3 regions of the Saccharopolyspora sp. SCSIO 74807 genome follow, and region 1 is predicted to be linked to each of the others. Evidence: riboswitches for the same ligand, from Rfam matches in the RefSeq annotation. Region 1 holds a riboswitch; each other region holds the start of a gene.
The links. Region 1 has a riboswitch for thiamine pyrophosphate ahead of V1457_RS12040 (thiamine ABC transporter substrate-binding protein). Riboswitches for the same ligand answer to the same signal wherever they lie in the genome.

Region 1 (9,746 bases):
GAGTTTCGCGGTGGCGCGTCCCGCGGCAATTCGGTTTCGCGGCGCAACCCGACCGGTTCATTGTCGATCGGTTGACCCCCGATCGGGGTCACGTCACGCGTCGATCGGCAAATTCACGGGGAATATCGCCGGCATTTCAGCTCGTCCGAGTGAAATGTTCGGCCCGGCCGGTCGCGCAGCGCGCGCATCGGGGGCTGCGCACCAGGAACCTAATACCCTCGTGATTCGCACCGCGTTACCGGCCGCTTTATGTTGGGCGCATGCAGCTCATCACGTCCATCTGCGGAGACTGCAACGGCAAGGGTTGCGGTAACTGCGGGGGCACCGGCACGATCACCATTCTGGAAGACTAATCCGCGAATCCGCGCAGAAACCCGGCGTGGAGTTCCGGGTGAACTGCGGGAGGCGGTGATCAACCGCACCCGCGCGGGGCTGTCACTCGGCATCGCGGTCGATCCGATCGACGCGCCACAGCGATCCGGCGGCGAGCACGGGCCCGAGCCGGCGCTACCGGGGCGGCGTCCGCCCGCGCGCCCGGACTGCGGAATCATGCGGCGCATGCAGTCCCATCGAACCCTGCTCGACCTGGACCGGGAACACGTTTGGCATCCCTACGGCGCGATGCCCGCGACGACCGAGCCGCTGCTGGTGGACTCCGCGGAAGGTGTGCGGTTGCGGCTGGCCGAACCGGTCGACGGGGTCGGCGAACTCATCGACGGCATGTCTTCGTGGTGGGCCGCGATCCACGGCTACCGGCACCCCGTGCTCGACGATGCGGTGCGCGGGCAGCTCGACCGGATGAGCCACGTGATGTTCGGCGGCCTCACCCACGAACCCGCGATCGAACTGGCCGAACGGCTGGTCCGGATCACCCCGGAACCGCTGCGGCACGTGTTCCTGGCCGACTCCGGCTCGGTGTCGGTGGAAGTCGCGATCAAGATGTGCCTGCAGTACCAGCGCTCCACGGGGCGCGCGCACAAGCGGCGGCTGCTGACCTGGCGCGGCGGGTACCACGGTGACACCTGGCACCCGATGTCGGTGTGCGACCCGGAAGGCGGGATGCACCACTTGTGGGGCTCCGCGCTACCGCCGCAGATCTTCGCGGAAGCACCGCCCGCGGAATTCGACCCGGCCTATGCCGATCACCTCGCCGAGCAGTTCGCCCGGCACGCCGAAGACGTCGCCGCGGTGATCGTGGAACCCGTGGTGCAGGGCGCAGGAGGAATGCGGTTCCACTCCCCGGAGTACCTGCGGGTGCTGCGGGAACTCGCCGACGAGCACGACGTGCTGCTGATCTTCGACGAGATCGCCACCGGGTTCGGGCGCACCGGCGAGCTATTCGCCGCCGACCACGCCGGGGTCAGCCCGGACGTGCTGTGCCTGGGCAAAGCGCTCACCGGTGGGTACCTGACGATGGCCGGAACGCTGTGCACGCCGCGCATCGCCGAAGGGATCTCCGGCGGGTCCGTTCCGGTTCTGGCGCACGGGCCGACGTTCATGGGCAACCCGCTGGCCGCCGCGGTGGCCCGGGCGTCGACCGATCTGCTGCTCGGGCAGGACTGGAAGGCCGAGGTGAAGCGCATCGAGCGCGGGCTCACCAGCGGACTCGCTCCCGCCTGGGACCTGCCGGGAGTGGTCGACGTCCGGGTGCTCGGAGCGATCGGAGTCGTCGAGCTCGATCACGACGTGGACATGTCCGCCGCGAGCAGCGCGGCGCTGCGCAGCGGGGTGTGGCTGCGGCCGTTCCGGAAGCTGATCTACACGATGCCGCCGTACGTGACCGGGGACGACGACCTCGCCGCTATCTGCGCGGCCGCTCTCGCCGCGGCTCGGGAAGGCTGAAGATGTTCCTGATCGTCACCGGAACCGGCACGGAGATCGGCAAGACCGCGGTCACCGCCGCGGTCGCCGCGCTCGCGCCGGGGAGCACAGCAGTTGTCAAACCCGCGCAGACCGGGGTCGAACCCGGCGAAGACGGTGATCTCGCGCAGGTGCGAGCGTTGACGGGGCCGGTCACCACCGTCGAACTCGGCAGGTATCCGGAACCGCTGGCTCCGGCGACGGCGGCGCGCCGGGCCGGTGCGGAGCCAGTGCGGCCCAGCGCCGTCGCGGATGCAGCGCGGGAACTCGCCGGCACGCACGATCTCGTGCTCATCGAAGGCGCAGGCGGACTGCTGGTCCGCTTCGACGACGAAGGCGGCACGATCGCCGACATCGCCTCCGAACTGGAAGCTCCGGTACTGGTCGTGACGCACGCCGGCCTCGGGGCGTTGAACGTCGCCGCGCTCACCGCGGAGGCGTTGCGCACGCGCGGGTTGCGGTGCTCCGGTGTGGTGATCGGCGACTGGCCGCGTGAGCCGGACTTGGCCACGCGGTGCAACCTGGCCGATCTGCCGGAAGTCAGCGCGGCACCGTTGGCCGGGGCGTTGCCGCACGGCGCGACGGCTTCAGCCGCGTTCCGCGACATCGCGCGGACCGCGCTCGCTCCCGAACTCGGCGGCACGTTCGACGCCGAAGCGTTCCGGCGAGCGCACATCAGCTGAAAACCACCGCCATCCGGCGGCGCTGCTAGCGTGCCGAGCATGCCGCTCGAGGAATCTGTGCTGGTCATCGGTGCCGGCGTGGCCGGGTTGAGCACTGCGGTCACGCTCGCGGAAACCGGAACCCCGGTGCGCATTCGCACGTCGGAACACCCGCGCGCGACGACCTCCGCAGCCGCCGGCGCGATGTGGGGACCGGCGCTGCTGCAACCTGCCGACCGGGTGCTGGGCTGGGTCACCACCTCGTACCACCGGTTCGTCGAACTCGCCGCGGACCCGGCGACCGGCGTGCACCTCGAGTACGGGCGGATGGCCGCGCGCTTCGACCTGGGAGACCAGGTGCCACCCGAGGCGGAACTGCTGCCGGATCTGCGCCGCTGCCGGCCCGACGAACTACCGGAAGGTTTCGTCAGCGGCTACCGCGGGACCGTTCCGCTGATCGACATGCCGCGCTACCTGGACCACCTCACCGAACGTTTCCGCGCGGCCGGCGGGGAATTACTGCACAGCCCGGTGTCCTCGCTGGCGGAAGCGGCGGAGGAAGCGAGCGTCGTGGTCAACTGCACGGGAGTCGGCGCGCACGAACTCATCGGTGACCCCGGTGTCCGCCCGGTGCGCGGTCAGCAGGTCGTGGTCCGCAATCCCGGGATCGACGAGTACTTCGTGGAAATCGGACAGGGCGAGGAGCCCGTCGCCGTCATGCCGCACGGCGGCCACGTCGTGCTCGGCAGCACCGCCGTGGAACACGACTGGTCCCGGACCGCCGAGGGCGGGACGACCGACGGCATTCTTCGCCGTTGTGCGCGAGTTGACCCGCTGCTGTCCGGGGCCGTCGTGTTGGAGGAGAAGGTCGGGCTGCGTCCCGGCAGGGACGCGGTTCGGGTCGAGGTGGAGCGATTCGGCGGTGCGAAGATCGTGCACAACTACGGTCACGGCAGCTGCGGGGTGGCGCTGTCCTGGGGCTGCGCCACCGAAGCAGCCGAACTCGCGCGCGGTTGACGAAGCTCAGGTTTGGGAGAGCGCGTCGACGACTCCGTCGATCTCCTCGGCCATGGACACGTCCTTGGCGGTGATGCCGCCTTCGGAATGCGTGCTGCAGTAGAACGTCACCTTCCGCCACCGCACGTCGAAGTCGGGGTGGTGGCCCTCGTTCTCGGCGATCTCCGCGATCCGGTTCACGCCCTGGATGGCCTGCGGGAAGCTGTCGAACTCGACGGTCCGGGACAGCCGGGTGCCGTCCTGCTCCCACTCCGGCAGGCTTCGCAGCGCCTCGGAAACCTGCGTGTCGTTCAATAGTCCGGTCATGCCCACATGGTGGTACTTGATCGCGCCGGATGCGACCTTCGGGCATCCGTTGGCGTGATCGGCACGTAGACTGCTCGCGCCACGGGAGTCCAGCGCGCTGGGCTGAGAGGAGGGGCTCTTCCCCTCGACCGTCCGCACCTGAACCGGATCATGCCGGCGCAGGGAGGTACCGCGATCCGCTCGACGTCGCGTGGCCGATATCGGCTCGCCGTTCGGGAGGATCGTTGCCCCGCTTATCACTGTCCCCTTCCTCGCAGCACCGCTCGTTGCGATGGACCGCGTTGGTCCGGTGGGTCGCGGCGGTCGCCGTGATCACGTTGACCGCCGGATGTTCGCTCCTGGTCGGCCAGGAGCCCGCGCAGCGCACGGTGACCTTGGTCGCGCACGACTCGTTCGTGGTGGATCCCCGGCTGCTGGCGGAATTCGAGCAGCGTTCCGGAATCCACGTCGAAGTCCGCACCAGCGGCGACGCCGGTGAGCTCGCCAACAAGCTGGTGCTGTCCAAGGCAGCGCCGCTCGGGGACGTCGCCTACGGCGTGGACTCGACCTTCGCGTCCCGCACGCTGCGGGAAGGCGTGTTCGCGCCGTACCGGGCCGCCGATGCCGACCAGGGACCGCATCGCTACGCCCAGGACCGGCAAAACCGCCTCACCGCGGTGGATGTGGCGGACGTGTGCGTGAACATCGACACCGAGTGGTTCGCCGCGCACCGGATGCCGGAGCCCGCGACGCTGCGAGACCTCACCGAACCGCGCTACCGCGGCCTGACAGCCGTTCCGGATCCGACGACGTCCTCGCCCGGCTTGGCCTTCCTGCTCGGGACGGTCGCTGCGTTCGGCGACCCGGGATGGCAGCAGTACTGGCGGGAACTCGCGGCGAACGACGTCAAGCTCTCCTCCGGTTGGGAGGAGGTCTACAACCAGGACTTCTCCGCTGCCGCCGAACACGGGCCACGCCCCATCGTGCTGTCCTACGCCTCGTCGCCGGCCGCGGAGGTCGGCGACGACGGCAAGCCGCGCACCAAGGCGCTGCTGGACACCTGCTACCGGCAGGTCGAGTACGCGGGCGTGCTGGCCGGGGCGAAGGACCCGCAGGGCGCTGGTCAGTTGGTCGACTTCCTGCTGTCGCGGGAGTTCCAGCGCCAAGCGCCGGAACAGATGTACGTCTACCCGGCGGTGGACGGGGTGCCGCTGCCACCGAACTGGTCGGCCAGCGCACCGCTGCCGCCGCGACCGGCCGAGCTGCCCGCGTCCGAAGTGGAGCGGAATCGGGACCGCTGGGTCCAGCAGTGGCGAACCTTGGTTCGCGGATGAGCCCGCACAACCGGCTGGCGGTCCCGGCAGCCGCGAGCGTCGTGCTCGGATTCCTCGGGCTGTTCTTCGCATGGCCGGTGGCAGCGATCATCGGAATGGGGCTGCACGGGAACGTCGGCGAGGTGCTGGCGGAGGCGTCGACCTGGCGGTTGGTGGCGTTCACGCTCGGACAGGCAGCGGCGTCCACAGCGGTGGCGCTGATCGCGGGCGTGCCGTTGGCGTACGTGCTGGCTCGTTCGTTGATCCCGGGCCGTGCGGTGCTGCGTGCGGTCGTGACGGTGCCGTTCGTGTTGCCGACGATCGTGGTCGGCATGGCCTTTCGCGCGCTGTTCGACGTCGATTCCGGTGCGGTTCTGCCGATCGTGCTCGCCAACGCCTTCTTCAACGTCGCGGTCGTGGCGCGCACGGTGAGCGGGTTGTGGAGCCACCTCGACCGTCGGGCCGAAGACGCGGCCCGATCGCTGGGAGCGTCGAAGCTGCGGGCGTTCACCTCGGTCACGTTGCCCGCGCTGCTGCCTGCGCTGGGGTCCGCGGCCGCCGTGGTTTTCCTCTTCTGCGCCACGAGTTTCGGTGTGGTGCTGGTGCTGGGCGGCGGGCAGTACCGGACCTTGGAGACCGAGATATACCTGCGCACGGTGCAGTTGCTGGACCTGCCGGGTGCGGCGGCGCTGTCGCTGTTGCAGCTGGCGGCGGTCGTGACGGCGTTGCTAGCGGCCTCGTTCGCGCGGCGCCGCAGGGAAACCGCGTTGCGCCTGCGGTCCGCAGCGGGCACTGCGCGCCGTCCGCAAGGCGCGCAGTGGCTCGTGGTGGGGGCGGCGGGCCTGGTGGTTTGCGGATTGCTGGCGCCGATCGCCGGCTTGCTGGTGCGCTCGGTGTCCACAAGGGATGGTTGGGGCCTGGCGGGATATCGGGCGCTGCTGGGCACCGGGCAGCAGGGGACGTTGGAAGTCACCGGCCTCGAGGCCGGGTTGAACTCGGTGCGCACGGCCGTCGACGCGACCTGGATGGCGTTGCTGCTCGGATTGCTGGCGTCGTTCGTGCTGGTCGCCGTGCGGCGGCGCGCGCTCGCCGAGTCCCTTGACGTGGTGCTGATGGTGCCGCTCGGAGTCTCCGCGGTGACCGTCGGTTTCGGATACCTGATCACGCTGCACCTGTTGCCCGGCGACCTGCGGACTTCGCCGCTGCTGGTGCCGTTCGCGCAAGCTCTCGTGGTGACGCCGCTCGTGATCCGCATGGTGTTGCCGGTGCTGCGGTCCATCGACGACCGGCTTCGGCAGGCGGCGGCGACGCTCGGGGCCGGGCCTTGGCGGGTGCACCGGGAGGTGGACGTGCCGTTGGCGGCGCGGTCCGTGCTGGGCGCGGCCGGGTTCGGATTCGTGGTCGCACTCGGCGAGTTCGGGGCGACCAGCTTTCTCGCCCGGCCGGACGCGCCGACGTTGCCGGTCGCGATCGGGCGGCTGCTGGGCAGGCCGGGCGAGCTGAACACGCAGATGGCGTACGCGGCTTGCACCTTGCTCATGATCGTCACCGTGCTGGCGGTCGTACTCGTCGAACGGTTGCGGATCCGCACCGACGCGGTGGAGGAATTCTGATGGGGCTGGAACTGCGCGGTCTCACCGTGCGTTTCGGGGCGGTAGAAGCGGTGCGCGATGTTTCCCTGGCGTTGCGCGACGGGGAAGTGCTGGCATTGCTCGGTCCGTCCGGTTGTGGCAAGTCGACGTTGTTGCGGGCCGTCGCCGGGCTGGAGGAGCCGGCTGCCGGCCAGATCCGGTGGGACGGCCGGGATCTCGCCAGGGTGCCGGTGCACCGGCGCGGGTTCGGCCTGGTCTTCCAGGACGGGCAGTTGTTCCCGCACCGCGACGTCGCCGGCAACGTGGGCTTCGCGTTGCGGATGCGCGGCGTCGCGCGGGCCGAACGCGGCGCGCGAGTGGCCGAGCTGCTGGAACTCGTCGGGCTCGCCGGTTGCGAAGGCCGCCGCGTCACCGAGCTCTCCGGTGGAGAGGCGCAGCGGGTCGCGCTGGCCCGCGCGTTGGCCGCCGACCCCGAGCTGTTGTTGCTGGACGAGCCCCTGTCGGCACTGGACCGGATGTTGCGCGAACGGCTCGCCGTCGACCTCGCCGCGCTGCTCGGCAGGGAACCCTCGACGGGACTGGTCGTCACGCACGATCACGACGAGGCGTTCACGCTCGCCGACCGGGTAGCGGTCATGATCCGCGGCACGATCACCCAGGTGGACACGCCGGACCTGCTGTGGCGGCGACCGGTCAGTATCGAAGTCGCGGAGTTCCTGGGCTGTTGCAACTTTCTTTCCGCGCGCGTCCGGGACGGTGTGGCGTCGTGCGCGTTGGGGTCGGTGGCAGTGCGGGCGGACGACGGCGAAGTGCAGTTGGGGCTGCGTGCGACCGGGGTGCGTGCGCGGCGACCGGTGGACGACCGAGACCGGGACGTCGCGGTGACCGGGACCGTGCGGGAACGGGTGTACCGGCGCGATCATTTCCGGCTCGCCGTGTCGGTCCCGGAGGTCGGTCAGGTGGAGGCAGTCGCGCAAACCGCCGAGGCACCGGCTGTGGGCGAGCGGGCCGGATTGGTGCTCGATTCCGAGGGCGTGGCCGTCGTCGGGTGACGGGTGGGTGCCCGACCGGGCTCGCTCACCGCCTGGGCCGTTCCATGAAGTCGGAGTTCGGTTCGTCGAACCCGAATCGCCGGTACAGCTCGTGCGCATCCGAGGTGTGCAGCATCCACCGGAAGTTCCCGCCCGGACCGTCTTCGACCATCGTCCGCACGAGCCCAGCACCGATGCCGTGCCCGCGCGCTTCGGCCAGTACGAACACGTCCGCCAGGTATGCGCTGAGCACTCCATCGGAGAAGGCTCGGGCGAACCCGAGCAGCCGGCCGCCCGGGCGCTCGTACGCGGCGACGACGCGCCACGCGCCGTCCAGCTGGCGATCGAACTGCTCGCGGGTGCGGTTGTTGCCCCAGTACGCCTCGGTCGTGAGGAAGTTCCACACCGCGTCCCGGTCGACCCGCCGCAGGTCATCGTCGAACTCGTAGTCCATTGCGGCAGCGTAGGTCGCGATCGGCCGTCGGCGCGTCGGCTTTTACCGTGCGTCGGTGGCGACCAGCCGTACGACCTTCGCCAGCCCTTCGGCAACAGTAGCCACACCGTCCGTGCCAGGCCGGTGTCCCGCGCGACCGGAAGAACCCGTCGCCTGGCGAACGCGACGAGCGCGGCAGCCGGCTTCCGGAGCGGGGACAGCGGTGCGGCAGGATGTCGCCACGTGTCGACGATGCGGAGCAAGGGGTCGGTCGATGCCCCGCCGAGGACAGTGGCAGCGGCCTTGCGGCACACCCGCACGGCCGAGGACGGCCTGCGTGCGCTGGGCGTCCGGGGGCGGGTGAGCACGACGGCCGCCGAGCTCCTCGTGCCCGGCGATGATCTGTCGTTCCGGCTCGCGGTCGGTTGGCCGAGCCTGCGCAGCAGGGTCGTGCGGGCGGCTGCCGACGAACTGGATTCCGTGCTCATCGCTGGTCCTCTCCGGGAGATGCGGCACGACAGCGTGCTCGCCGAGATCGGGGGGTCGGGCGGCGGTCGATCCACGTCGTTGACCGACTGCCTGCGGTGGAAGAGCCCGTTGGGGGTGTTGGGACGGACGGTCGACGTGCTGGTGGGCCGCCGGGTAGCGCAAGCAGTGCTGGCGTACCGCTTCCGCGCTGTCCGCGAGCTCGCCGAGTCGTGGGCGCAGCGGCCGATCGTGGTCGGCACCGCGCTGGTGCACGACGGGCGGCTTCTGGTGCAGCAACGGCGTTACCCGGCCCGCGACGCCGGACGTTGGGAACTGCCGGGTGGCCGGGTCGAACCGGGGGAAGGCGAACGCGACGCGGTCATCCGGGAATGCGAAGAGGAACTCGGCATCGGCGTGGTCCCGACCGGCCGGGTGGGCACCGACGTTCCGCTGCACAACGGGATGTTGCTGCGCGTGCACACTGCCGAGCCCGCGGACCCGACCGCCGAACCCCGGGCCGTGGAACACCGGGAGGTGCGTTGGGCATCCGCCGCCGAGCTTGCCGCGCTGGACTGGCTGGAAGCTGACCGCGTCTTGCTGCACTCCCTGCGGGAGCTGTTGGCCTGACAGCCGCGGCGCGTGCTGCGGTACTCGGCCGCGCAAGATCGGTTCGGGCCTGCTGCTCTGTGCGTTGCGCCCGAAGTCGGCTCTGTCTGTTGTGCCGGGAAATCGGCTCTGTCTGTTGTGCCTGGAAGTCGGCTCTGTCTGTTGTGCCTGGAAGTCGGCGATGGCCGTCGAAAGCCTGTTCATGAGATCCAGACTGGCGCCGCCGATCAGCGCTTCGCCACCATCCGAGCCCCATTGCACTCGAACTGGTGAACGAAGCGGGCGGACCGATGCCGATGTCGGCCCGCCCGCTTTCGCGTCATCGCAGCCCGGCGACTCGCAACGCAGCATCGAGCCTGCTGCTGGCCCGTTCCGCGGCCTGCCGCGCGCCCTTCTCGCGGACCCGCTCGAGTTCGCCGGGGTCGTCGAGCAACTCTCGCGCGCGCTCGCGCACCGGCCGCAGTTCCTCGAGCACGGCC
Region 2 (9,746 bases), 330 kb from region 1:
TTCACCACGGTCGATCCGGCGGATCAGACCTACGTCTCGATGAACCCGCTGGACGGCCAGACCGTCGGCGTCGGCCAGCCGCTGGCCTTCTACTTCTCCGAAGACGCGCCCGCGCCGGACAAGGCCAAGGCCGAACAGGCCATCCGGATCCGGACCGAACCCGCCGTGGAAGGCGCGTTCTACTGGATCGACAGCCGCGAGGTGCACTGGCGCCCCAAGGAGTACTGGCAGCCCGGCACCGAGATCACCGTCGACGCGGACGTCTACGGCAAGGACCTGGGCAACGGCGTCTGGGGTGAGGAGAACCGCACGGCCACCTTCCACATCGGCGACGCGGTGGTGCTCAAGGCCGACGGCGCCAGTCACCAGATGTCGATCAACGTCAACGGTGTCGAGCAGCGGACCATCCCGGTCTCGCTGGGCAAGCCCAGCTTCCCGTCGAACGACGGCACGCACGTGGTCACCGAGCACCACGCGACCAAGCTGATGGACTCATCGACCTACGGCCTGCCCGTCGACCAGGGCGGCTACCAGACCGAGGTGAAGTGGGCGGTGCGGATCTCCAACAGCGGCGAGTTCCTGCACGCCGCGCCGTGGTCGGTCGCCGACCAGGGCAAGCGCAACGTCAGCCACGGCTGCATCAACATGAGCAACGCCGACGCCAAGGCGGTCTACGACCTGCTCAAGAAGGGCGACGTCGTGGAGATCACCAATTCCGGCGGGCCGGAGCTGAAATCCACGAACGGTTTCGGGGATTGGCAGGTCCCGTGGGACGAATGGCTCAGCGGCAATCGCTGAGCCCGCCGCGCAATCGAAAGGCCCCGCTCCGATTCGGAGCGGGGCCTTCCTCGTGGGGTGAGTGACGGGATTCGAACCCGCGACTCCTGGGACCACAACCCAGTGCTCTACCGACTGAGCTACACCCACCACAGCAACGGTGCGCCGGTGAACCCGGCCGTCCGGAGCAACACGAATATCCTAGCGCGCGGTGTCGATCGCTTTCCCACCGGGCTCCGCACCCGGGTGACGGGCGAGGTCAACGGCTCACTCGGACGGTTTGACGGCCTTCTCGGTACCGCCTTCCACCGCCGCGCCGTCGAGCAGTTCGGCGGCCACCGTCTGCGCCTGCTCGCTGCTCGGGCCGGGCTGCGGCACGAACGCGGTGCGCCGGTAGTACGCCAGCTCCCGGATCGACTCCCGCACGTCGGCCAGCGCGCGGTGCGCCAGCCCCTTCTCCGGCTGCGCGTAGTAGATCCGCGGGAACCAGCGCCTGCACAACTCCTTGACCGAGGACACGTCCACCATGCGGTAGTGCAGGTGCGCGTCCAGCGCGGGCATGTCGCGCGCGATGAACCCGCGGTCGGTGGCGATCGAGTTGCCCGCCAGCGGCGCCGATACGTTCTCCGGCACGTGTTCGCGGATGTGCTCCAGCACGCGCTGCTCGGCTTCGGCGAGGGTGACCGAGGAGCGTCGCACCTCCTCGGTGAGCCCGGAGCGCTCGTGCATGTCCCGCACCACTTCGGGCATCGCCGACAAGACCTCGTCCGAGGCGTGGATCACGATGTCCACACCCTCGCCGAGGATGTTCAGGTCGGCATCGGTGACCAGGGCGGCGATCTCGATCAAGGCGTCCGAGGCCAGGTCGAGCCCGGTCATTTCACAGTCGATCCACACTAGACGGTCGTTCACCCGTGCGAGCCTAACGCGACGCCCGCGCCGTGCGGGATCGGACCGCGCGGGCGTCACTCGCCGCGCTCGCGCAGCTGGGCGGGCACGACCTTGCCGGTGGCGTTGCGCGGCAGCTCTTCCAGGAACACGACGTCCCTGGGCAGCGCGTACTTCGGCAGCGCGTCGCGGAGCCGGTCGCGCACCGCGTCGGCGTCCAGGTCCGCGCCGGGCGCGAGCACCACGTACGCGGCGAGGCGCTGGCCGAACTCCGCGTCGTCCACGCCGATCACCGCGGTCTCGTGCACCTCGGGAAGGGTGGCCAGGGCGTCCTCGGTCTCCTTGGGGTAGACGTTCTCCCCGCCCGAGACGATCATGTCGTCCTCCCGGCCGACGACCTGCAACCGCCCGGCGGAGTCGATGCGGCCGAGGTCACCGGTGGACATCAGCCCTTTCCGGGTCTCCTTGCCGCCGCCCCCGGTGTAGCCCTCGAACAGCATGTCGTTGCCGACGAAGATCCGCCCGGTTTCGCCGCGGCGCACCGGTTCACCGTCCTCGCCGACGATCATGATGGTGGTGCCGCGTGGTGCCCGCCCCGCCGTGCCCGGCGACGCCGCCAGGTCTTGCGGGTCGGCGATGCTCACCCAGGACGCCTCGGTGGAGCCGTAGAAGTTGTAGAGCACCCGCCCGAACACCCGCTGGAACCGGGTCGCCAGGTCGGCGGGCAGCGCCGATCCGCTGCACGCGACGATCCGCAGCGCGGAGCAGTCGAACGGCGCACGGGACTCGGCAGGCAGGTCCAGGATGCGCTGCAGCATCACCGGCACCATGAACATCGCGGTGCACCGGTGCCGCTGCACCGCCGCGAGCGCCTGCTGCGGCTCGAACTTGCGGCGCAGCACCAGCGTCGCGCCGATCGCGGAGCCGAGCTGGAAGGCCGCGAGGCCCCAGGTGTGGAAGATCGGCGCACCCACCAGGATCCGCTCGCCCTCGCGCAGCGGCACCCTGGACATGATCGTCGCGGCCGGGCCGACGCCGGGCGGCGCGGGCCTGCGGGCGCCCTTCGGCGTGCCGGTGGTGCCGGAGGTGAGCACGATCATCCGCGCGTGCCGCGGCCGCCGCGGCAGCCGGGTGGACGGCGAGCTGCCGATGAGGTGCTCCAGCGTGGGCCGCCGGGTGGTGCCCTCGGTCCAGGCGAGCACCACGTCCAGGTCTTCGGGCGGCTCCAGCTGCTCGACGAACTCGGTGTCGGCGATCAGCACGTCGGCCCGCTGCTCCGCCAGCACCGCGTGCAGCTGTTGCGGCCGCAGGCCGGTGTTCAGCAGCACCACGTCCACGCCGATCTTGCCGCAGGCCACGATGCTCTCCACCAGTCCGTGGTGGTTGCGGCACAGCACCGCGACGCGGCCGGTGTCCCGGACGCCGCGGGCGCGCAGCCCGTTGGCCAGCCGCGCGGTGCGCTGGTGCAGCTCCTGGAAGCTCAGCGCGCCGCGCTCGTCGATCACCGCGGGCCGGTCGGGGTGCCGGATCGCGGCGACCTCGTAGCCCAGCGCCGGGGTCACGCCCCAGCGGCGCCAGGCCCGCACGATGCGCCACAGCTTGTCCGGGCGCATCGGGCGGACCACGCCTTGCCGGATCAGCAGCCACAAGGTCTGCGCGCCGGGGGCGACGCGCTGCGCGGCTCGCCGGAGGCCACCCGCCGGTCCAGCCGCCGAGTCCCCCGGCGCACCCGCCAGGTTGCGGAGCAGTTCTTTCGGCCGTCGCCACATCGCCACGCGCGTCTCCTCGAGTCCCTTAACTACTCGCCAGTAGATAATGCCTGGGGGCGAGCGCGAGGGGAAGGGCTCAGCGCTCCGGAACCGCCGCCGCGGCCACCACCGCCTCCCGCAACGCCGCGCGAAGCCGGCCGGCCTCCAGTGGCGCGAGCACCGCCGTCTCCCCAGGCGGAGCCACCACCACCACACTGCCTTCGTTGACGAACACGGCCATGTTGCGCCGCCGCCCAGCCACGTCGCGGCAGTTGACCTGCCACTCCATGCTCTCTCCCACGCAGACCTCCTCGTCCGGGTGCGCACTCCACGGCGTGTGATGGTTCAGAATCACGGTTGTGACGGTGCTTCGCCCGATTAATCGCGCGGAAACCTCGCGGCGTCACACCATCGGCCGCACGGCGGCCTCGGATAGCGGGCCGTGCCCGGATCCGGCCGCCCTCGGGCGTGCGCGGTGATGCGGGAGACTGCTGATCGTGACTGGTTACGACGGGCTGGTGTGGCGGACGCTGCACCGGGTGCTGGCGGTGCTCGCGATCGGCGTGCTGGGCCTGCTGATCGGCCTCGGCTCCAGCGCGAGCAGATCGGACTCGCTGCTGGGCGTGCTGGTCGTGGCGCTGGTCGCGCTGCCGGTGGCGCTCACGCTGCGCCGGATGTCGCCGACCGCCCGCGGCAATCTGCGCCTGCTGCCCGGGCGCAGGCCGCTGATGACGGCGCAGGCGGTGCTGCTCGGCCTCGTCGCCGTGCTGGTGCTGTGCTGGTCGGCGGGCAACGCGATAGCGCCGGGCACGCTGGCGCCGCTGCCGCTGGCGCTGGTCGGGGTGTTGCTCGCCGCCGTGCTGGCGCTGCTCGGGTGGATAGGACACCGGATGAGCCGCTGAGCCGCAGTGCCCGGGCGGTTGCCGAGGTGGCGAAAGCGGCTCACGCCGCTTCGAAGAAGACCGGCAACCATGCCGAGCTCGGGTTCCGAGCGGGCACTCAGCGGACCGGCAGCGGCTCGCCGTGCTCGGCCGCCGGCCGCGGCCCGAAGATCCGCCGCTCGGCCGCGCTGATCGGCACGTCGTTGATGCTGGCCTCGCGCCGTCGCATCAACCCGTCTCCGGTGAACTCCCACAGCTCGTTGCCGTAGCTGCGCCACCACTGGCCCGCGGCGTCGTGGCACTCGTACTGGAACCGCACGGCGATGCGGTCGCCCTGGAACGCCCAGAGTTCCTTGCGCAGCGCGTACTCCAGCTCGCGCGACCACTTCTCGCGCAGGAAGTCCGCGATCTCGGCCCGCCCGGTGATGAACCGGTCGCGATTGCGCCAGACCGAATCCGCGGTGTAAGCGGCGGCGACCTGCTCGGGGTCCTGGGTGTTCCAGGCGTCCTCGGCGGCCTGCACCTTCTGCCGGGCGGTCTCCTCGGTGAACGGCGGGAACGGCGGGCGTGCGGTCACGGTGCCTTCCTCTCGGCGTTGCCCTCTCGGCGCGGCGATTGCGGGAGATCCCGGCAGCGGCGGTGTCGCTGCGGACGCGGCAACGGCGGTGACCTGCGCGGGCCACCGCCGCGTGCCGGGAACCGCTCAGGCAGGCCGGACGACCAGGCCGCGCGGCTCGGATGCGAACGTCAGCGCGCCCTCGAACTCGGCGATCGGCAGTTCGTCGCGCACCAGCCGGTGCGGCCCCTCCGAGATCTCGATGCGCACCTCGGCGGCGGTGAAGGTCTGCTCGGCGAAGTCCGGCCCGGACAGCTGGATCTCCAGCGCCCCATCCTGCAGCGTGATGGCGACGGCGCCACCCGGGACCGACAACGGCTCGCCGCCGGTGGTGAGGGTGAGGCTGCCAGCGCCGCCGTGCTCGGGGCGGACCGCGACGTGCGAGAGCGCGACGTCGCGCCGTCCTTCGGCGCTGGTCACTCCGATGACGTCGCGCGCGTCCTCGACCGGCGAATCCCCGTCCTGCTGCGGCGCCAGCAGCGGCGCCCGCAGCTTCGCGGCCAACCGGTGCGGCTGCCAGGAACCGGCGCCGATCAGGTTCACCACGCTGGCGACCTCGGTGCCGTCGACCAGCCGCTCGCTGCCGGGCGCGGGCGTGATCTCGATCGCGGGGATGTCGCGTTCGTCCAGCAGCTCGCGCAGCGCCTTCGCGCGCTGCCTGCTGTTGCGGTCGAATCCGCGGGTGATGGCCACCGCCCCGGACGTCCCGGCCTGCGCCGCGGCGTCGGCGAGACCGGCCAGCGGTGCCCAGACCTGCGCCGGGTCCGGCCGGGAAGTGCGGCGGGACCGGGCGAACTGGGGGGAGTCGGTTGTGGTCTCCATTGCCCCAACCTTAATCCGCCGCACAGGGTTGCCTCACTAGGTGATCAGGGCTGCCCGGTGTGAGTTCGATCGCGCCGTCGGCACCGCGCGGGGTCGCGGCGGCGCTGCGTCAGGTGGAGATCCCCACTGCGAGGCGGCGTCCGACGTTCAACGGCAGCGCGCTCAGGAATCCCAATTGGTGATCATCAGCTCGTCGTCGCGCGCCAGTTCCTCGTCGACGCGCTGCTCGCAATCCGGGCAGCGCTCGGTGATCCGGCGGCTGCTGGGCTCCTTGCTGGCGGGCCAGGTCTCGTGCGGGAGCTTGATCGTCGTCGAGCACAGCGCGACCACCGGATCCCCGGCCGGTCTCGCCCCCGGGCGCACCGTGATCGCGTGCCGGACGCGTTCGCCTGCGCCGACGATCCACCACACGTGCTCGCGATCGGGGAACACCGCTCCCACCCCCACATCTCCTCGGACGCTGCGCCGTCCTGCCGCGGCCTGTGGCCGATCTCGAACCTTAGACGGTGCGCTCAGCCGCCGGGTTGCATCCGCGTGGCAACCGGTGCGGTGCCAATGCGAGCCGTCCCGCAACGGATGCACCGTTCCGGATCATCTGTTCCGGCCGGGCGGTGGTGCCGGTCGTGGTCCGTTCGACCCAAGGTGATCAGCTACATCCTGTTTCACATGGTGATCATTATCACCGATGCGACAGCGGGGTCGAGCCGTCCGGCGGAACCCTCCGCGGCACGGCGCTTCGCCAGGTTGACCGTGCTTGCTAGCTTGAGAGCAGTGACGCGGGGTGCCCACCAGGGCTGAGAGCAAACCCGTCGAACCTGACCTAGTTCGAACTAGCGGAGGGACGTCACCGCCGTGACAACTCGCGCCGATGCACCGCAAGCCGCCGGGCGGCTCGACCTGTCCGTGTACCTGGTCACCGACACCGAACTGTGCGGTGCCAGAGGGGTGCCGCGGACGGTGCGCGAAGCCGTGGCCGGTGGCGCGACGGTTGTTCAGGTCCGCGATCCGCGCGCCACCGGCAGGCAGCTGTGCGAGCTGGTCACCGCGGTGCGCGCCGAACTCGCCGAGTTCCCGGCGGTCCCGCTGCTGGTCGACGACCGGCTCGACGTGGCGCTCGCGGCAGGCGCCGACGGCGTCCACTTGGGACAGAGCGACGTGCCGCCGGAGCAAGCGCGGCGGATCGCGCCCGAGCTGCTGATCGGCTGGTCGGTCTCGGACGCCGCGGAACTCGCCGAGACCGCCGCGTTCCCGCCCGGCACCGTCGACTACCTCGGCATCGGCCCGGTGTTCGGCACGCCGACCAAACCCGAAGCCGCGCCCGCGCTCGGCGTCACCGGGCTGCGCGAGCTCACCGCCGCGACCGAACTGCCCGCGGTCGCCATCGGCGGCGTGCACGCCGACAACGCCGCCGAGATCGCCGCGACCGGCGTGCGCGGGCTGTGCGTCGTCTCCGAGATCTGCGCGGCCGCCGATCCGGCATCGGCCGCGGCCCGCCTGCGAAAGGTGTACCGATGATTCCCAACGTGCTGACCATCGCCGGGACCGACCCCAGCGGCGGGGCCGGGGTCCAGGCCGACCTCAAGGCGTTCTCCGCCAACGGTGCTTACGGGATGTCGGTCATGACCGCGCTCGTCGCGCAGACCACCACCGGTGTCTCCCAGGTGCACGAGATCCCGCCGGAGTTCGTCACCGCCCAGCTCACCACGCTGCTCGACGACGTCCGGGTGGACGCGGTGAAGATCGGGATGCTCGCGAACGCCGAGGTGATCCGCGCCGTCGTGGCGGTGCTGGACCGCTACAACCCGCCGAACGTGGTGCTGGACCCGGTGATGGTGGCCAAGAGCGGTGATCGGCTGCTGGCCGCCGAAGCGGTCGAGGTGCTGCGTGACGAGCTGCTGCCGCGGGTCGAGCTGATCACCCCGAACCTGCCGGAGGCCGCGGACCTGCTGGGCGAGCGGGAGATCGCCGAGTCCGCCGGGATGCCGGGCGTCGCCGACCGCCTCGCCGGGCTCGGCGCCAAGCAGGTGCTGCTCAAAGGCGGCCATCTGCGCCAGGGCGCCAGCGTCGACCTGCTCCGCGGCGACGGCGCGGCGCAGTACCTGCGCGGCGAGCGGGTCGAAACGACCAACGACCACGGCACCGGTTGCACCCTGGCCGCCGCGATCGCCGCGCTGCGCCCGCAGCGGGCGAGCTGGGAGGAGGCCGTGCGGGAGGCCAAGGACTACCTGACCGAGTCGCTGCGCGCCGCCGGACGGCTGGACGTCGGCCGCGGGCACGGACCGGTGCACCACTTCCACCGCTGGTGGTGAGTTGAACCCCGCCTGCCACGGCGGAGAAATCCGGCCTCGCGAAGGAGTCGCCCGATGAGCAAGCTGCCCGATCCGCCCGCCGACGGCTTCTGCGCCGGTGCCTGGGAGCACACCGCCGAGTTGCAGCGGGCCACCGTCGAGCACCCGTTCAACGCCGCGCTCACCGACGGCACGCTGGACCGCGAGCGGTTCGCGTTCTACATCGTGCAGGACGCCCGCTACCTGGTCGGCTTCGCGCAGGCGCTGTCGGCAGCCGCGACCCGCGCGGACGGGCCGCAGGACGCGGCGTTCCTGGCTGGCAACGCGCAGGCGGCGCTGGTCGAGGAGCGCCGGCTGCACGCCGGATACGTCGAGGAGTTCGGGCTGACCGAAGCCGACATCGCCGGGGTGCCGACCTCGCCGTCCTGCCTGGCCTACACCTCGTTCCTGCGCGCGAACGCGCTCTCCGAGCCGTACCCGGTGCTGCTCGCGGCGATCTTGCCGTGCTTCTGGGTGTACCAGCACGTGGGCAGCGAGATCCTCGATGCGGTGGGCGACATCGCGGCGCACCCGTACCGGCGGTGGATCGAGACCTACGCCGACGACGAGTTCGCCGAATCTGTGCGCGGCGCCCGGGAACTCACCGACCGGGTCGCCGAAGCCGCCGACGAGCCGACGCGGCAGCGGATGCTCGAAGCGTTCACCCGCGCCAGCGAGTACGAGTGGCTGTTCTGGAACAGCGCGTGGATCCGGGAGGAGTGGCCGACCGCTCGCTGGTTGCCGTGATCTTCCGGTCTCGGGTGGTGCTCGTGACCGGACGCACGTGGTCCCGCTGCTAACGTATCCGGCCGTTCGCGACGATTACCGAACGTCACGTCCGGTCGGACGTGTTCCGGTGTGGGATGTCTTTTCCCACCGCGCAGTCTGGGATTCGGTGGGCCTTGAGCACAGGTTCGTCCATTTTGATCATGATGGCGGGGATGATGGTGCCGATCCTGGCGGCCGCCCCGTTCTACATCGCGGACCGACGGGCCGATTCGGAACAATCCACGCAGGATTCCGACGACTGACGCACCGGCGAGACCGGACCCGGTTGGCAACGGGAAAAACCTCAGCCCGACGGCGGTGGTGGACCGGCAGGCGTACGAGCAGGGTGCTGGTGCGCCAGCCGCCGCGAACCCTGGAGGATCCCGATGTCGCCGACGCCGTCGGTGCGAGTGTCCCGCCGCGGAATCCTGCGCACCGCACTCGTGTCCGGGATCGCCGCAGGCGCGTTCGGGTCCGGGCGCGCCTTCGCGGTCCCGGGCACCGCGGCAGGCGGTGACCTCGCCGATCCGCGCAAGAAGGACATCGCGATGCAGCTCGTGTCCAGCGCGGAGAACTCCTCGTTGGATTGGCGCGCGCAGTTCGGCTACATCGAGGACATCGGCGACGGTCGCGGCTACACCGCCGGAATCATCGGTTTCTGCTCCGGCACCGGCGACATGCTCGAACTCGTCGAGTCCTACACCGGGGCCGAACCGGACAACGCGCTCGCGCCCTATCTGGAGGCGTTACGCGCGGTGAACGGTTCGGATTCGCACGAGGGTCTGGACGGCTACCCGGACGCCTGGGCCACTGCCGCCGAGGACCCCGACTTCCAGCGTGCGCAGGAGTCCGAACGGGACCGCCGGTACTTCGACCCCGCGGTGCGCCGGGCCGAGGAAGACGGGCTGGGTGCGCTCGG
Region 3 (9,746 bases), 1.4 Mb from region 1:
CCGCCTCGGCGTGGAACCACCGCGCGGGGTGCTGCTGTACGGCCCGCCCGGGTGCGGCAAGACGTTCCTGGTGCGTGCGCTGGCAGGCAGCGGGCGGCTCAACGTGCTGTCGGTCAAGGGCGCCGAGCTGATGGACAAGTTCGTGGGCGAGTCCGAACGCGCCGTGCGCGAACTGTTCCTGCGCGCCGCGAACGCCTCGCCGGCGCTGGTGTTCTTGGACGAGGTGGACGCGCTCGCTCCGCGACGCGGCCAGTCCGGCGATTCCGGCGTCAGCGACCGGGTGGTGGCCGCGCTGCTGACCGAATTGGACGGCGTGGAGCCGATGCGCGACGTCGTCGTGCTCGGCGCGACCAACCGGCCCGAACTGGTGGATCCGGCGCTGCTTCGCCCCGGCAGGCTGGAACGGCTGGTGTACGTGCCGCCGCCGGATGCGGCCGCGCGCGAGGAGATCCTGCGCTCCGCGTCCCGCAACACCCCGCTCGCGTCCGATGTGGACTTGGGCGAGCTGGCTGCCGAGCTGGACGGCTACTCGGCGGCGGACTGCGCTGCGCTGGTGCGCGAAGCGGCGTTGACCGCGATGCGCGAATCCCTCGCCGCTGCCGAGGTTTCCGCCGCGCACTTGCGCACCGCACGCGGCGCGGTGCGCCCGTCGCTGGACCCCGCGCAGCTGGCGGCGCTGGAGTCCTACGCCGACTCGCGTCGCTGAGTGCCCTGTCTTCGGGCTCGTTCCGCGAAGGTGGCGGAAGCGGCCGACGCCGGTCGCGAGGCAGGCGCTGAGGTCTTGCGCGGGATTCGGCGCAGTGCCGCCGACTCCGCGCGGGCCCGCCGCGCACCCGCCGAGCCGCACGACCGGCCACAGTGGACGGAAGCGGCCGTCAGCTGCCGCCCTTGCCCCCGGAAATGCCCTTGTAATCGTTGGTGATGATGGCGATGACCCCGGGGCTGGCGTCCTCCAGTCCCGGGAACCGGGGCTCGAGCTTGGCCCGGAACGCCGAGGCCACCGCCTGCGCCTGCTTCTCTTCCGGGGTTCCCGGCCGGTAGTACACGGTGGTCGTCGGGATCGTGCCGCGCGCGTAGTTGCCCACCTCGGGCACCTCGTAGCCGGCGCTGCGGAAGTCGTCCGCGGCCCGGTGCGCCAGTCCCTTGATGGTGCTGTTGTTGTAGACCCGCACGACGATCTTCGCCTGGCCCGGCTCGGCGCCCGGGGCGTCCGGGCGCGGCTGGTTCGCCGACGGTGGCTGCTCGGGCTGCGGCAGGCTGCTCGGGCTCGGCGGCGGCGCTGCGCCGTTGGTGGGCTCCGGGCTGCTGGTGGGCTCCGGGCTGCTGGTCGGCTCCGGCGGCAGCGGCGGCAACGGCGGTTGCGGCGCGGAGGTCTGCTCGCCCGCAGGCGGCGCTGCCTCGGTGTCCTCACCGCCGCCTGCCAGCGTGGCCAGGCCGACCACGGCGGCCACGGCTCCGACGCCGATGAGCGCGAACCCGCCGAGCTTCGCCGCGGACGGGCTGGACGGGGGTTGCCCGGAAGTCATCAGTGCCACTCGATTCCCAGTCGGCGGGCCTGCCGGGCACGTTGCCGACTCGCCCGCAGCTTGCGCAAACGTTTGATCAGCATGGGATCCGACCGCACCGCCGCCTGGTCGTCCAGCAGCCCGTTGAGCACCTGGTAGTAGCGGGTGCCGGACATGTCGAACAGCTCCCGGATCGCCCGCTCCTTGCCGCCGGAACGCTTCCACCACTGCCGTTCGAAGGCGAGGATGCCCGCTTCCTGCTCGGTCAGGTTCCGATCGGCCTGCTCCCGGTCCGCCTGCTCCCGGTCGGTGGGCTCCCGGTCGGCCGGGCCACGGTCCGCGGACCTGCGCCCGATGCATTCGCGGCCCTGCCGCTGCGGCTCGGCCCTGCTCGGCCCGGCGCCGTTCGGCTCGGTTCCGGCACGTTCGTCTCGACCCGGTTCGGCACCGCCCGGCCGGTCGGTTTCCGGTCGGGCGACTCGCAGCATCGGCTCGGTGACCGCCTCCACCGGGCGCAACCGTCCGTCCGGCAGCTGCCCGTCCGGAAGGTGCCCGTCCGGCAGCTGCCCATCCGGCGCCACTCCGCCGCCGCGCCGGCCCACGACCCGCGCCAGTTCCTCGCATTGCCGCGCGATCTCCTGCGCGGTCAACATCTGAGCGGCGTCCATCTGGCTCCTCGCGTCGCGATCCGGGGATCCCGCGTTCGCCGGAATCACAAGGGTGTGATTCCGCGACCATTACATCACGCGGCCCGGTGCCGGATGCGAGGACAACACACCGGCGACGACACCCGTGCTGGTGATCCACTCCGCGCCTGCGGCGACGGCCGCGGACCGACCGATACGCTCCGCCGCATGGCTGTTCACCCGATCCGCATCGTGGGCGACCCGGTGCTGCACCACCCCACCCGTCCCGTGGAGCAGTTCGACGCGGAACTGCGCACGCTGGTGGACGAGATGTTCGAGACGAACGCGGCCGCCAACGGTGCCGGGCTCGCGGCCAATCAGATCGGCGTCGACCTGCGGGTGTTCGTCTACGACTGCCCCGACGACGACGGCGTGCGGCACCGCGGCGTGCTGGTGAACCCGTCGCTGGAAACCGGCGAGATCCCGGAGACCATGCCGGACCCGGAAGACGACTGGGAGGGCTGCCTGTCGGTGCCCGGCGAGGCATTTCCCACCGGCCGCGCGAGCTGGGCGAAGGCCACCGGCCAGGACGTGGACGGGTCGCCGATCGAGGTGGAGGGCACCGGTTTCTTCGCCCGCTGCCTGCAGCACGAGACCGACCACCTGGACGGCTACCTCTACCTGAGCAGGTTGATCGGGCGGAACGCGCGGGCGGCGAAGAAGACCGTGAAGCGCAACGGCTGGGGAGTCCCCGGATTGTCCTGGGATCCGGCGATGGAAGGCGATCCGTTCGGCGCGGAATGAACCGCCGGATCAGCGCGGGAAATCCGCCGTCTCGATCGTCACGTCGAACGGCTCGGGCAGGACCAACGGTTTTCCGAACGGGACGGCGTGTGCAGCTCGGTAGACGTCTTCGGCCGGATCGGAATACAGGGTCACCGTTGGCCACCGATCCGCGAACCGGTCGATGAGCAGGTAGAGCGGGATTGCAGCACGGGCGTAAGCGTGCAGTTTCGTGGTGCGGCCGGTATCCGCGTAGCCCTTCGAGGTGATTTCCACCGCGAGCAAGGCGGCTTCCCCGGGAATGACCCCTGATTCGCCCTCGGTGGCGTCGCGTGGGAACGCGATCAGGTCGGGTACGTACTGGCCAGGGAAAGGCGGTGCGGAAACGCCCGCGGTCTGGAATAGCACGATGTCTCGCGGCAGCGCCGGGTAGATCGATCGTTGGACCGAGTCGGCGATCAGATTGTGCTTCGGCGCGGGCGGCGGGGACATCACGATCCTTCCGTCGATGATCTCCGCACGCCAGCCTTCGGGAGGATCGAGGTGCTCGAAGACCTCGACGAGTTCGTCCCAAGACGAATCCTGAAGTACCGGGGCTGCACTCACAGCGCGGTCACCTCCTGTGTTGGTGTCATCACGCACTGTATCCTCCCGGTCTGACAATCAAGTGTCGTCCCTGGTGGCGGGCTTAGCGGTGATCCGTCCCGGCGTCAGTGGCCCACTCGTGGTCTTGGCACGGGCCGTGTCCGCCGCTAGCCTCGATCGGGACAACACAACCGCGGGAGCCCGCACCGGAAGCGGGCTGAGAGGGCGGCTGGACCGATCGGTCCGGGGCCGCCGACCGCCTGAACCTGACCGGATAATGCCGGCGTAGGGAGTGAACGGCCATGGCCGACGTGCGTCCTGATCAGTCCACTGCGGACACCCGAGCCACCGCGGAAGCGCAGCGCCCGGTGCGCTCTCAGTCCACTGTGGAATCCGTCGTGCCCGGGGTGACCACCGGCCCGATCACCGGCTCGCGCAAGGTCTACCGCGAGACCGCCGGGCTGCGCGTGCCGCAGCGCCGCATCGACCTCAGCAACGGCGAGCACCTGGACGTCTACGACACCTCCGGCCCGTACACCGACACCGCGGCCGACATTGACGTCCACAGTGGACTTCCGCGTGCCAGGGAAGGCTGGAACGGCGAGCACCGGACCCAGCTGGCGTGGGCGAAGGCGGGCGTGCTCACCCGCGAGATGGAGTTCGTCGCCGCGCGCGAGGACCTGCCCGCCGAGCTGGTCCGCGACGAGATCGCCCGCGGCCGCGCGGTGCTGCCCGCCAACCGCTGCCACCCGGAGACCGAGCCGATGATCATCGGGAAGAACTTCCTGGTGAAGGTGAACGCCAACATCGGCAACTCGGCGGTGACCTCGTCGGTCGAGGAAGAGGTCGAGAAGATGGTGTGGGCCGCCCGCTGGGGCGCCGACACGATCATGGACCTGTCCACCGGCAAGCGGATCCACGAAACCCGCGAGCGGATCCTGCGCAATTCGCCCGTCCCGGTCGGCACCGTGCCGATCTACCAGGCGCTGGAGAAGGTCGACGGCGATCCGGCGCAGCTGACCTGGGAGCTGTACCGGGACACCGTGATCGAGCAGTGCGAGCAGGGCGTGGACTACATGACCGTGCACGCGGGCGTGCTGCTGCGCTACGTGCCGCTGACCGCGCAGCGCGTCACGGGGATCGTCTCGCGCGGGGGTTCGATCATGGCGGCGTGGTGCCTGGCGCACCACCGGGAGAGCTTCCTGTACACGCACTTCTCCGAGCTGTGCGAGATCCTGCGGGACTACGACGTCACGTTCTCCCTCGGCGACGGGTTGCGGCCCGGATCCATCGCGGACGCCAACGACCGCGCCCAGTTCGCCGAGCTGGAGACCCTCGGCGAGCTCACCCGGATCGCCCGCGAGCACGACGTGCAGGTGATGATCGAAGGCCCCGGCCACGTGCCGATGCACAAGATCGCGGAGAACGTGCGGCTGGAAGAGGAGCTGTGCGACGAGGCGCCGTTCTACACCCTCGGGCCGCTGACCACCGACATCGCGCCCGCCTACGACCACATCACCTCCGGCATCGGCGCGGCGGTGATCGCGCAGGCCGGTACCGCGATGCTCTGCTACGTCACGCCGAAGGAGCACCTCGGGCTGCCGGACCGGGACGACGTGAAGACCGGTGTGATCACCTACAAGATCGCCGCGCACGCCGGTGACCTCGCGAAGGGGCACCCGCGGGCGCAGGAGTGGGACGACGCGCTGTCGAAGGCGCGGTTCGAGTTCCGCTGGACCGACCAGTTCCACCTGTCGCTGGACCCGGACACCGCGAAGTCCTTCCACGACCAGACGCTGCCCGCGGAACCCGCGAAGACGGCGCACTTCTGCTCGATGTGCGGGCCGAAGTTCTGCTCCATGAAGATCACCCAGGACGTCCGCAGGTTCGCCGAGGAGCGCGGGTTGACCAGTGTGGAGGCGATCGAGGAAGGCATGCGGGAGAAGTCCGAGGAGTTCGCCGAGTCCGGCGGCGAGGTCTACCTGCCGATCGTGCGGTGAGTGCTTGCCTGTTGAGCTCGTTTTGCGTAGGTGGTCGGGTAGCGGAACCTCAGGCGCCGTCTCGCTGCGGGATCTCCTCCTGAAGTAGCGCCCTACTCGGCGTCGGAGCTGTCCTCGCGAGACGACGCCTGAGAACCCGCGGTGGTGCCGGTTGCGTAGGTGGCGAAAGCGGCTGACGCCGCTTGAAAAGACCAACACCAGAACCGTTCCGAGACAGGCGCCTAGGATGAGCAGGATGTACGACGAGCCTGGCCTGCGACGACCCGCCAACGACACGGCGCCGCCGACCGCGCTGACCATCGCCGGCTCGGACTCCGGTGGCAGTGCCGGGATGCACGCCGATCTGCGCGCGTTCTTCTCCTGCGGCGTGCACGGCATGACCGCGGTGACCGCGGTGACCGTGCAGAACACCGTGGGAGTCACGGGCCTGGTGGAAATCCCGGCGGAGACGGTGGGTGCGCAGATCGGCGCCGTCGCCTCGGACATCGGGGTGGATGCGGCGAAGACGGGGGTGCTGGCCTCGGCGGCGACCATAGAGGCGGTCGTGGCCGCCTGCGACGAGCACGGCATCGGCGGCTCCGGCCGCACCCCGTTCGTCGTCGACCCGGTCGCCGCATCCCGCAGCGGTGAGCCGCTGTTGCGCGCGGACGCCCTCGACGTGCTGCGCTACCAGGCGTTCCCCAGGGCGACGCTGGTGACGCCGAACCTGGACGAGGTGCGGCTGCTCACCGGCCGCGACGCGCGCACCCGGGACGACCTGCTGGACGCGGCGAAGGCGGTGCACGACTTCGGGCCGCAGTGGGTGCTGATCAAGAGCGGGCACCTGCGGGACGACCCGGAGTGCGTGGACCTGCTCTTCGACGGCAGCACGGCGATGCCGCTGCCGGGCCCGCGCTACTCCACGGTGCACACGCACGGCGCCGGTGACGTGTTCGCTTCGGCGATCACCGCCGCGCTCGCCAAGGGTGCTGCGGTGCCGGAGGCGGTGGCGGCGGGCAAGCGGTTCGTGACGCGCAGTGTCGAGCACGCCTACCCGCTCGGTTCCGGAGTGGGACCGGTGTCGACGTTCTGGCGGATCAGCCCGCGGTCGATCTGATGGGGACCGGCTTGAGTTACCTGATCGAGTGATTTTCGACGACGCCGTAACTCACGAGGCGGGTCGCACCGACATAGATCGTGAGTCATGCGGCAGCCTGCCGATCGGCCAGTGCCTCTCCGGCCCAGTGCTTGTCCGGCCAGTGTTTGTCCGGCCCAGTGCCTCTCCGGCCCAGTGCCTCGTCGGCGCTGTGCCTCTGCGGCGCTGGGCCCCTCCGGCGCTGTGCTTCCCCGACTCCGCGCCGCTCGGGCGAAGCCCGCTGCGGATGCCGGGGGAATGCCCGGCGTCCTGCGCAACGCTCGGCTACGGGGCGCATCGACCTCTCGCACGCGACGAAGAAGTAGGAGTAAGCGACCACCGTGGCTGCATCGGTGTTGACGAAGGTAAGAGAGCGGTTGGACACCGGCCTGAACACCGAGGCGGGGGCGCCGGATCTCCGGCGGCGCCAGTACGCGGTGGCCGTGCTCGTGACCGCGGTCGTGGCCACCGCGGGCGGCTGGTTGTTCGACCTGCGCACGCCCGCGCTGATCGGCGGGCTGACCGCGGTGTTCGCCCTGGTGGCGGCCGGTGGGCGGTCGCTGCGGTCGGATCTGCACCGGTTCTCCTGGTTCGGTCCGGCGCTGGTGCTGGTGATGGCGCTGGGACCGGTGCTCTACGGCATCCCGGTGCTGGCCGGGTCGCTGGTCGCGGTGGTCGTGTTCGGTTCCGGGATGCTGCCCGCGCTCGGCGAGCAGTACCGGGTCAGCGGGCAGACGTTCGCGGCGGCGACGTTGTTCTCCAGCACCACCGGCATCGGTAGCGACCAGCCCGCCTGGATGCTGTTCCTGTGCACCGTCGCAGGTGCGTTGTTCGCGCTGGTCCTGCGAGTGCTCATCGGCATCGGCGACTCGACCCGCGCGACCCGCGCGGCCGTCGCCCGCACGCTGCTCGAACCCGGGCCGGGGGTGTTGGAGTCGGCCGCGAGCGCTTGGCGCGCGGACGGCTCCACGACCTGGCTCGGGCAGGTGCTGGCCGGCGCGGCCCGGTTCCGCGCGGCCCGCGAGGCACTGCTGGCGCAGGCCGAGCAGGCCGACCGGATCGAAGCCGAGCGGCTGCACCGCATCGTCGCCGAGGCCGACCTCGTCGCCGCCGAACTCGCCCGCGCGGTGCGTTCCCGCGCCTGCAGCGGGCTGCCCGCGATGGCGCGCGTCGACCCCGCGCAGGCCGTGGTCTCCGCGGGCGGCAGGCAGGACCTGCCGGAAGCGGTCGCCGGGATGAACCAGGGGCTGGACCGGATCCGCGGCGCGGTCGTGCAGCGGGTCGAAGCGCCCGCCAGCCCGCCCGCGCCCGGCGGTGCCAAGCAGCGCGCGATCGGCGGCATCAAGGCTCACCTGTCGTTGCGGTCATCGCTGTTCCGGCACGCGTTGCGCTGCACGCTCGCGGTGGGGATCGGGCTGGTGATCGTGCTGCTGCTGCACGATCCGTCGGCGTCGACGCTGCTGCTCGCGCTGTACGTGGTGCTCGCGCCCGCGGCGCGGGACAGCATGAACGGGGCGCTGGAGCGGACCGGTGGCGCGGTGCTCGGCGTGGTCTTCCTCGCCGCGCTGATCACGCTGCTGCCGGGGGTGTACCTGCTGGTGCCCGCGGTGGTGGCGGCGATGCTGCTCGGGGTGGAGCGGCTGCGCACCGACTACCAGGTGCTGCTGAGCTCGTTGATCGTCATCACCGCGGTGGACCAGGCGATGCGGCTGGACCGGCCGCTGGCCAACGTCGCGATCAGCTTCGCGTCGAACACCGCGGTCGGCGCGGCCATCGCGCTCGGCGTCGGCTACGTCAGCTTCATCGTGCTGCCCAGCAGCATGGTGCCGGACGTGCGCGGTGCGGTCCGCTCCACCGTGTGGTCGGTCTCCGAGCTGCTGCGCAGCGTGCGCGCGGCCGGGCAGGGCCACCAGGTGCAGGCGGCGATGCAGGCCGCGCACGTGCTCGCGCTGCGGCGGACCCAGGACCTGCTCGGGATGCCCGCGCTGCTGGACGACCCGGAGTCGGACGAGGACCAGGAGGCCACCCGGGCCGCGGCGATCGCGCTGGACGCGCTGCGCCAGGACGTGTCGACGCTGGCGTTCCGGCCGGAGGACGAGCAGGCCGTCGCGGTGCCCGCGCTGCAGGCGGTGGACCAGCTGCTCAGCGGGCGGCCCACGGCGAAGGTGCCGGACATCCAGTCCGCCGGGGCTCCCGCGACCGAGCTGCTGGCGAGTTCGCTGGTGGAGAACGCGCTGCACGCGCGCTCGGCGATCGATCGGACGCTGGGCAATCAGCAGCCGTGGAAGCGCTACACGATCAACTTCGTGCGCACCGAACGCCTCCGCATCCGCTGAGCGCTCTGCGCCGACGAGTGAGCGGACCGCTCAAGACGGGTCGACGGTCCGCTCGCTCCGGCTCACCGCGCGCCTCGGCTCGTCGAGCCGAGTGAGCGGCCTGCTCGCCCCACTGGATCGGTCGAACAGCCCGTTCGCTCGGCCGGGATGGCTCAGCGGGGGCTGCCGTTGCGGCTGCGGCGCAGTCCGAGGCGGCGCCAGCTCAACCGGGGGCCTTCCGGCCCGCGGGTGCGGCGCATCCGCTGCCGCGCCCCGGCCAGCGCCCGGCGCGGGTGCGGCGGCCGCAGCCCGAGCCGCCGCTGGGTGCGCCTGCGGATGGCGCGGCGCTCGCGCGGCGGCGCCGCCCACGCCTCCGGGTGCCGCAGCAGCCAGCGGTACCGGTACACCGCGTACGGGATGTGCACGAGGTACACCACCAGCGCCACGGCCAGCGAGACCAGCGGGAACATGATGATCCCCGCGGCCAGCAGCGCCACCAGCACCAGCAGCGGAGCGACCGCCTTCGCAGGCACCTTCACGGTCTTCAGCGACAACGTCGGCACCCGGCTCACCGCGAGCGCGGCGACCGCGACCATCCAGACCATCACCACGGGCTGCTGCGCCCACCAGCCCGGATAGCCGAAGTGCGCGGTCAGCACCAGCGGCAGCAGCGCCAGCAACCCGGCCGCGGGCGCGGGCACGCCGACGAAGAACTCCTTGCTGAAGGCGGGCTGCTCGACGTCGTCCAGCAACGTGTTGAACCGAGCCAGCCGCAGGATCATGCACACCGCGAAGACCAGCGCGGCGATCCAGCCCGC

Region 2: another riboswitch for thiamine pyrophosphate. It lies ahead of thiE (thiamine phosphate synthase); the one in region 1 lies ahead of V1457_RS12040 (thiamine ABC transporter substrate-binding protein).
Region 3: another riboswitch for thiamine pyrophosphate. It lies ahead of thiC (phosphomethylpyrimidine synthase ThiC); the one in region 1 lies ahead of V1457_RS12040 (thiamine ABC transporter substrate-binding protein).

The regions. Positions count from the first base shown of each region.
Region 1 covers NZ_CP146100.1:2,621,255-2,631,000, forward strand. The annotation lists gene V1457_RS12020 (adenosylmethionine--8-amino-7-oxononanoate transaminase) at 559-1,842, shown strand; gene bioD (dethiobiotin synthase) at 1,845-2,543, shown strand; gene V1457_RS12030 (FAD-dependent oxidoreductase) at 2,583-3,539, shown strand; gene V1457_RS12035 (4a-hydroxytetrahydrobiopterin dehydratase) at 3,546-3,845, opposite strand; TPP riboswitch at 3,917-4,027, shown strand; gene V1457_RS12040 (thiamine ABC transporter substrate-binding protein) at 4,127-5,158, shown strand; gene V1457_RS12045 (iron ABC transporter permease) at 5,155-6,750, shown strand; gene V1457_RS12050 (ABC transporter ATP-binding protein) at 6,750-7,781, shown strand; gene V1457_RS12055 (GNAT family N-acetyltransferase) at 7,807-8,214, opposite strand; gene V1457_RS12060 (NUDIX domain-containing protein) at 8,446-9,288, shown strand; gene trpS (tryptophan--tRNA ligase) at 9,587-9,746, opposite strand, start outside.
Region 2 covers NZ_CP146100.1:2,953,797-2,963,542, forward strand. The annotation lists gene V1457_RS13645 (Ig-like domain-containing protein) at 1-798, shown strand, start outside; tRNA gene V1457_RS13650 (tRNA-His) at 852-927, opposite strand; gene orn (oligoribonuclease) at 1,045-1,689, opposite strand; gene V1457_RS13660 (AMP-binding protein) at 1,743-3,434, opposite strand; gene V1457_RS13665 (hypothetical protein) at 3,511-3,702, opposite strand; gene V1457_RS13670 (hypothetical protein) at 3,911-4,315, shown strand; gene V1457_RS13675 (nuclear transport factor 2 family protein) at 4,413-4,871, opposite strand; gene V1457_RS13680 (hypothetical protein) at 4,998-5,732, opposite strand; gene V1457_RS13685 (hypothetical protein) at 5,895-6,173, opposite strand; TPP riboswitch at 6,500-6,591, shown strand; gene thiE (thiamine phosphate synthase) at 6,585-7,247, shown strand; gene thiD (bifunctional hydroxymethylpyrimidine kinase/phosphomethylpyrimidine kinase) at 7,244-8,041, shown strand; gene tenA (thiaminase II) at 8,096-8,806, shown strand; gene V1457_RS13705 (hypothetical protein) at 8,962-9,090, shown strand; gene V1457_RS13710 (chitosanase) at 9,214-9,746, shown strand, end outside.
Region 3 covers NZ_CP146100.1:1,266,248-1,275,993, reverse strand. The annotation lists gene V1457_RS05625 (AAA family ATPase) at 1-706, shown strand, start outside; gene V1457_RS05620 (LytR C-terminal domain-containing protein) at 876-1,526, opposite strand; gene V1457_RS05615 (DUF3263 domain-containing protein) at 1,526-1,774, opposite strand; gene V1457_RS05610 (peptide deformylase) at 2,360-2,935, shown strand; gene V1457_RS05605 (Uma2 family endonuclease) at 2,945-3,556, opposite strand; TPP riboswitch at 3,683-3,806, shown strand; gene thiC (phosphomethylpyrimidine synthase ThiC) at 3,802-5,499, shown strand; gene thiD (bifunctional hydroxymethylpyrimidine kinase/phosphomethylpyrimidine kinase) at 5,735-6,595, shown strand; gene V1457_RS05590 (FUSC family protein) at 6,991-8,949, shown strand; gene pssA (CDP-diacylglycerol--serine O-phosphatidyltransferase) at 9,102-9,746, opposite strand, start outside.